2 regions of the Devosia salina genome follow, and region 2 is predicted to be linked to the other one. Evidence: predicted binding sites of a transcription regulator. Region 2 holds the regulator's gene; the other holds the start of a gene.
What was found. Region 2 encodes PhoB, which activates phosphate uptake and scavenging genes when phosphate is short. Its sites were predicted from a motif close to TGTCATNNANCTGTCAT; they were not measured.
Positions count from the first base shown of each region.

Region 1: the regulator PhoB is predicted to act here: its motif matches at 1,424-1,440, upstream of K1X15_RS19870 (DUF2794 domain-containing protein).

Region 1 covers NZ_CP080590.1:4,049,295-4,052,695, forward strand. The annotation lists gene K1X15_RS19860 (GNAT family N-acetyltransferase) at 1-459, shown strand, start outside; gene K1X15_RS19865 (P-loop nucleotide/nucleoside kinase family protein) at 464-934, shown strand; gene K1X15_RS19870 (DUF2794 domain-containing protein) at 971-1,354, opposite strand; gene K1X15_RS19875 (DUF1223 domain-containing protein) at 1,686-2,387, opposite strand; gene acnA (aconitate hydratase AcnA) at 2,606-3,401, opposite strand, start outside.
Region 2 covers NZ_CP080590.1:2,803,314-2,806,714, forward strand. The annotation lists gene pstB (phosphate ABC transporter ATP-binding protein PstB) at 1-278, shown strand, start outside; gene phoU (phosphate signaling complex protein PhoU) at 304-1,014, shown strand; gene phoB (phosphate regulon transcriptional regulator PhoB) at 1,211-1,912, shown strand; partial or broken gene K1X15_RS13715 (AraC family transcriptional regulator) at 1,955-2,593, opposite strand; gene K1X15_RS13720 (LacI family DNA-binding transcriptional regulator) at 2,915-3,401, shown strand, end outside.

The sequences.
Region 1 (3,401 bases), 1.2 Mb from region 2:
GTCCCCGCCATCACCGCGATCTACCGTCACTATGTGGACAACACCGCCATCACCTTCGACACCGAAGCGCCGGGCGAAGAGGCAATCGCGGAGAAATATGCGGGCCTTAAAAGGCTCGGGCACCCGCTGATCATCGCCGAACGGGCCGGCCAGGTCGTCGGCTATGCCTATGCGAGCTTCTATCGCCCCCGCGCGGCCTATCGCTTCACCTGCGAGGATTCGATCTATCTCGACCCCAACGAGACCGGCCGCGGCCTGGGGCGGCTGATGCTGACCGAATTGCTGGCCCGCTCGAAAGCCTTCGGCTTCAGGCAGATGCTGGCGGTGATCACCGCCGACACGGCGAACTCCATCGCCATCCACGAAAAATTCGGCTTCGAGCGGGTCGGCTACTATACCGGGGTCGGCTTCAAGTTCGACCGCTGGCACGACATCGTGCACCTGCAGAAGGCGCTGTGAACCGGTGCCGGTACTGACCCTGATGGTCGGCCTGCCCGGCTCCGGCAAGACCACCCGGGCCAGGGCGCTGGCGGCGAGGACCGGGGCGCTGCGGCTCACGCCGGATGAATGGCAGACCCGGCTTTTCGACGACGACATGCACCATCCCGACCATGACCGGCGGCACGATGAAATCGAGGCGATCATGTGGGAGATCGCCGCCCATATCCTTCAATGCGGCGGCGATGTCATCCTCGATTTCGGTTTCTGGACGCGCGCCGAACGGGCCGACTTTGCGGCCAGGGCCGCTGCGCTTGGCGCCACCTGCCAGATCAGGTTCGATGACGTCCCGCTGGACGAACTGGAGCGGCGCGTTGCCGCGCGCAACCAGGATGAGGGGGGTCATTTCGTGATCCCCATCGAAGTCCTGCGCAATTGGGCCCGGGTATTCGAAGCGCCCGATGCCGATGAACTGGAGGGACGGTTCGGTGGCTAGGGCCTGGGCCGCAAGCCGGCGACAGCCGGAAGGCGGCTAACCCACCACCATCAGGTCCGGGTCGAGCACGCGCAGCACCTGCGCCAGGTCATGGCCGCGCTTGAGGATGCGGCCCTGCTGGTTGGTGACCATGTATTGGCCCTGGCGGTTGCGCAGCTTTGGGTTCTTCTCGACCACGAAGAGCGGCCGCTCGGACACGCGGGCATAGATGGAGAACAGCGCCCGGTCCTTGAGGAAATCCATGGCGTAGTCGCGCCACTCGCCAGAGGCGACCTTGCGGCCATAGACCGACAGGATCTGCATGAGCTCCTTGCGCTCGAAGGCCACGATCGGTTGCGCGGGCCGGCTGGGCTGCGCAGCGGGTTCGCCCACATGCACCAGCGCCAGATTGCTTCGATTTTCGTCAGGAGGACCCTGCACGCCGCCTCAACGCCCTGTCTTCACCAAGGCGCTTCCCGCAAAAATGTCGCCAGCCCTGCGGTTCGGAAGCGCCATACAAGTGTCATGATCGGCGCATTTGCCCGCCTTGGCAAGGGGCACGAAATACCCCAATTCGGCCATGATTTGTCCATTTGCGCGCCCAATTGCGCAACCAGTGTTCAACCATTGCCTCCAGTGGCTGGCAGGAAGGCCGACGAGCCCCCAAACCAGTAGGCCCGACTGCCAGCCGCCCCTTATTTGAGTTGACCAAGGTCAGTCGCGCCCGCTCCATGCCCCCGGAGCGGGCGTTTTCTTGTTCCGGGACAGGCGATCAGAAGCGATAGGTAGCGGCGCCCAGGATGGGACCGGGCAGCCCATTGCGTTCCTGCTGCACCAGAACGGCAAGGCCGCCATTGTCCTCGTTCTGGAACTGGTCGAGCGGCAGCTTGATCTCGGCGCCGGCATCGGCCTCCCAGATGCCCACCACCTGACGGTCGACCACCACCTGGGTATAGACCATGGACTTTCCCGCATTCTCGCCCTTGTCGATGGCGACGTCGGCCCGGTCGAGATAGCGAACCAGCCAGATGGTGGCATCCTCCAGGGCTGCGTCGGCGGGCACGCGCAGCTTGAGCATGTCATCCTCTGCGGCCAGGGTGACGGCCAGCGGCAATTGGGCGGAGGTGACGGCATCCTGCACCTCGTCGCGCCGCGATCCGACCACGCCCTCGGCGCCGTTGATCACCATTTGCGGGGTGAAGATGCGCGACGAGCCCCAGCTCTTGGCATAGGCCCGCTGGCGATCGGAAAAGCCCTTGTCGCCAAAGGTGTCTTCCCAGCCGATATAGTCCCAATAGTCGACGTGATAGGCCAGCGCCACCACATCGTCCCGATCGGCGAGGCTGGTCAGGAGCGCGTCGGCGGGCGGGCAGGACGAGCAGCCCTGGCTGGTGAACAGCTCCACCACGGCCCGCGGACCAGTCCGCACGCTTTCGCCCGAAGCGGCGCCAGCCAGCCCCAGTCCCAAGATCACACCGGCAATAAGCCTGGAAGAACGGCACAAAATCATGGGCGCTTTTGTAAGCCGTGATGAAGACCGCTGCCTAGTCAAAAGCGGGTGAAAGAGCGGATTCGTCCCCCGCCTGGGCGTCGCACGACGCGATCTGTTCCGCGCCGGCCGCACCATGGCTCGAAAGAACAACGGCGGCCCCGTGGGGCCGCCGCTGCAAATGCCTTGGATGTGAGCGCTGCTTACGCGGCCACGAGGCTCCGCAGCACATAGTGCAGGATGCCGCCATTCTTGAAATAGTCGAGCTCATTGGCCGTATCGATGCGGCAGCGGGTTTCGACATTGAGCACTTCGCCGTTCGGCCTTGTGATCTTGACGTTGACCATGGCGCGCGGCTCGATGCTTTCGACCCCGGCAATGTCCACGGTCTCGGTGCCGTCGAGGCCCAGGCTCTGCCAGCTGTCGCCATCCTTGAACTGCAGCGGGATGACGCCCATGCCGACCAGGTTCGAGCGGTGGATACGCTCAAAGCTCTGGGCGATCACGGCCTTGACGCCGAGGAGATTGGTGCCCTTGGCTGCCCAGTCACGCGAGGAGCCGGTGCCATATTCCTTGCCGGCGAAGATCACCAGCGGCGTGCCGGCCTTCTGATAGGCCATGGCCGCGTCGTAGATCGGCATCTGCTCGCCCGAGGGACCCTTGGTGAAGCCGCCTTCGACGCCATCGAGCATCATGTTCTTGATGCGGATATTGGCGAAGGTGCCGCGCATCATCACCTCGTGATTGCCGCGGCGGGCACCGTAGGAGTTGAAATCCTTCGGGGCCACCTGGCGCTCGGTGAGGTACTTGCCGGCCGGCGTCGCCGCCTTGAACGAACCGGCAGGCGAGATGTGGTCGGTGGTAATCGAATCGAGGAACAGCGCCAGGACGCGGGCCGAGACCACATCGGTCACCGGCTTTGGCTCCATGGTCAGGTCCTCGAAATAGGGCGGGTTCTGCACATAGGTGGAGGACGAATTCCAGCCATAGGTCTCGCCG
Region 2 (3,401 bases):
GCGCCATCGCCGTCGGGCCCGAGGTCATCCTGATGGACGAGCCCTGCTCGGCCCTCGACCCGATTGCCACCGCCATCATCGAAGAGCTGATCGACGAGTTGCGCGAGAACTACACCATCGTCATCGTCACCCACTCGATGCAGCAGGCCGCCCGCGTCAGCCAGAAGACCGCCTTCTTCCACCTGGGCAATCTCATCGAGCAGGGCGATACCGAGGACATTTTCACCAATCCGGTGAACAAGCAGACCCAGGACTACATCATGGGCCGCATCGGCTAAGGCGAGAGGGACGAGGACAAAGACCATGCCCAATACCGGCACCGACCACATCGTCACCGCCTATAATGAAGAGCTGCTCGCGCTGGCCCAGGCCATTGCCGAGATGGGCGGCCAGGTCGAGCAGGCCGTCGAGAACGGCACCCGCGCCCTGCTCAAGCTGGACCGTGAACTGGCGGACCTGACGATCATCGCCGACCAGCGTATCGACGATATGCAGCGTCATATCGACGAGATGGCAGTCTCCATGATCGCCCGCCGCCAGCCCATGGCCAGCGATTTGCGCGCGATCATCACCTCCATCCATGTGGCGAGTGATCTCGAGCGCATCGGCGACATGGCCAAGCAACTGGCCCGCCGTTCGCTCAAGCTCGAGGGCCTCAATCTGCAGCCGACTTTCTACAATGGCGTCAAGAACATGACCGCGCTGGTTCTGCGCCAGGTCAAGGACGCGCTGGACGCCTATGGCAATCGCGAGGCGGCCGCCTCGGTGGAAGTGTGCAACCGCGACGACGAGGTGGATGCCATGTACACCTCGCTGTTCCGCGAGCTGTTGACCTACATGCTCGAGGATCCGCGCAACATCACCGCCTGCACCCACCTGCTGTTCTGCGCCAAGAGCCTGGAGCGGGTCGGCGATCACGCCACCAACATCGCCGAGCGCGCCTATTACCTGGCAACGGGCAAGCAGCTCACCGGCGATGTCCAGGAGCTGCAGCGCCAGCAGATCAAGGCTTAATCATAGAGGGAATGTTCATCGCCTCCCTCCCCCTTGAGGGGAGGGACCGAGGGTGGGGGTTCCGGCCAATCCACTTACCGGTGCATCCAAACTGAGAGCGCGCTTGAACACCCACCCCTAATCCCTCCCCTCAGGAGGAATGGGAACACAGAAAACCCATCGGCTCCAACTGGACGCCGACCGACGGAGCACATCCATGCCCGCCACCATTCTTGTGGTTGAAGACGAAGGCGATATCGCCATCCTGCTGCGCTACAATCTGGAGGCCGAAGGCTTCCGCGTGGTCACTGCCGAAAGCGGCGACGAGGCCCAGCACGCCATTGCCGAAAAGCTGCCTGACCTGATCCTGCTCGACTGGATGCTGCCCGAAATCTCGGGCATCGAGCTCTGTCGGCGCCTCCGCGCCCGCGAGGAAACCGCCCGCGTGCCGATCATCATGCTCACCGCCCGCGGCGAGGAAGAGGAGCGCGTGCGCGGCCTTTCGACTGGAGCTGACGACTATGTCGTGAAGCCCTTCTCGGTGCCCGAACTGGTCGCCCGCATCCATGCCCTGCTGCGCCGCGCCAATCCCAATCTGGTCACCGCCGCCCTAAAGGTTGGCGACCTTGAACTCGACCGCACCACCCATCGCGTGCGTCGGGCCAATCGCGACGTGCATCTGGGCCCCACCGAATACCGCCTGCTCGAATATCTCATGCGCCACCCAGGCCGGGTCTATTCGCGCGAGCAACTGCTCGATGGCGTCTGGGGCAATGATGTCTATGTCGACGAGCGCACCGTGGACGTCCATATCGGCCGCCTCCGCCGCGCCATCAACCGCGGCAAGGAAACCGATCCCATCCGCACCGTTCGCGGCGCCGGCTACGCCTTCGACGAGCGGTTTGCGGCCAACGCCTGAACTGGTCAACCAAACCTATGCGCGCGAGGGCAGAAGAGTCTGCCGGTCTGTTCCGATACAGATATCCATGCTGTAGGCGTCCGGCTCGGCGGGCTCCCGCTCCGAACGAAACACCATGAATGTCGGGCTGGTTTCCGGCGACAGGCCCGCAGCCAGGCGCCAGGCGCGGAAACGGTCGAAGGTGTCTCCCAGCCCGCTGCGGTTTCCGCGATGCTCCATGATCGCCACCGGCGTGGGCGGCACCTCGCGGATCATGACGTCCGTGTGGTCAAAGATGATTTGCATGATTTTGCTCCTTGCAGTGTCCAGCGGCCCGAAGGCCGACAGCCACGCCTCCCAGTCGGGAGACTTGCGGAACGCGGACGGTGTTTGCCCCAGCCTTTGCCGAAAGGCGCGGGCAAAGGCGTCGGGCGCTTCGTAACCGGCATCCATCGCGATGTCGGTGACACTCTGTGCGTCCTTGATCATCAGCTCCTGCGCAGCGCGCTTCATGCGCGCCAGTTGCACATATCGATGCAGCGGCACCCCGAAGATCGCCGTGAACTGGCGATGGAAATGAAACTTCGAGAAAGCCGCAACCCTGCTCAGGGTTTCGAGGTCGGGCGCTTCCTCGAGATGCCGGTCGATATGGTCCAGCACCCGTCGCATCCGGGCTTGATAGTCTTCAAGAGCAGTCGTCATCGTCTCTCGTTCCGTGGCGACCCCATCTAGACCCCACCTGGACCGGCGCGCTCGACCGATCTTGCGGTTTTGATCCGGAAACGAAAAGCAGCATTCGAGTTCAAGCCTTGGGGCATGGACCTGTGTATGCCCTGCCCTTGATGTCCCGGGCCTTTCCCGGTCGCAGCCCGACCAGCACGCGCCCGAACCGGGCGCCACAAAACCCACTTGCGCTGAAAGGCACTTCGTGATGATGTACTTCGGAAAAGCTTTTCCGAACCGACCGCGACCGTTTCGGCATACTGTGGCAACACCCCAGGAAAAGCATTTCCGGATGCGAAGATGACCCAGGATGACACCAACACCCGCCCCACCCTGCGCGACGTGGCCCGCCACGCCGGTGTCAGCCTCGGCACGGCCTCCAAGGCGTTGAACAAGGCCGGCACCCTGCGCCAGGAAACGCGCGAAAAGGTCCTCTCTGCCGCCCGCGAACTGGGTTTTCGCCCCAACGATCTGGCCCAGGCCCTGCATCGCGGCCAGAGTTTCACCGTCGGCCTCATCTCCAATGACAGTTTCGGTCGCTTCACCATGCCGATCATGGAGGGGCTCGAAACCGTTCTGCACGAAGCCGGCATCGCCCTGTTCATGTGCAACGCCACCGACGATCCGGAACGCGAGAAGCGCCACATCGACCAATTGCTGGGCAAGCGCGTCGACGGGCTGGTCTTCACCGGCCGCCGGGCCGACCGCCGTCCGGCACCCGGATTGTCGCTGGGGGGCCTGCCGACCCTCTATGTCTTTTCCCAGGGTGATGAGCCCGGCGCGCCCT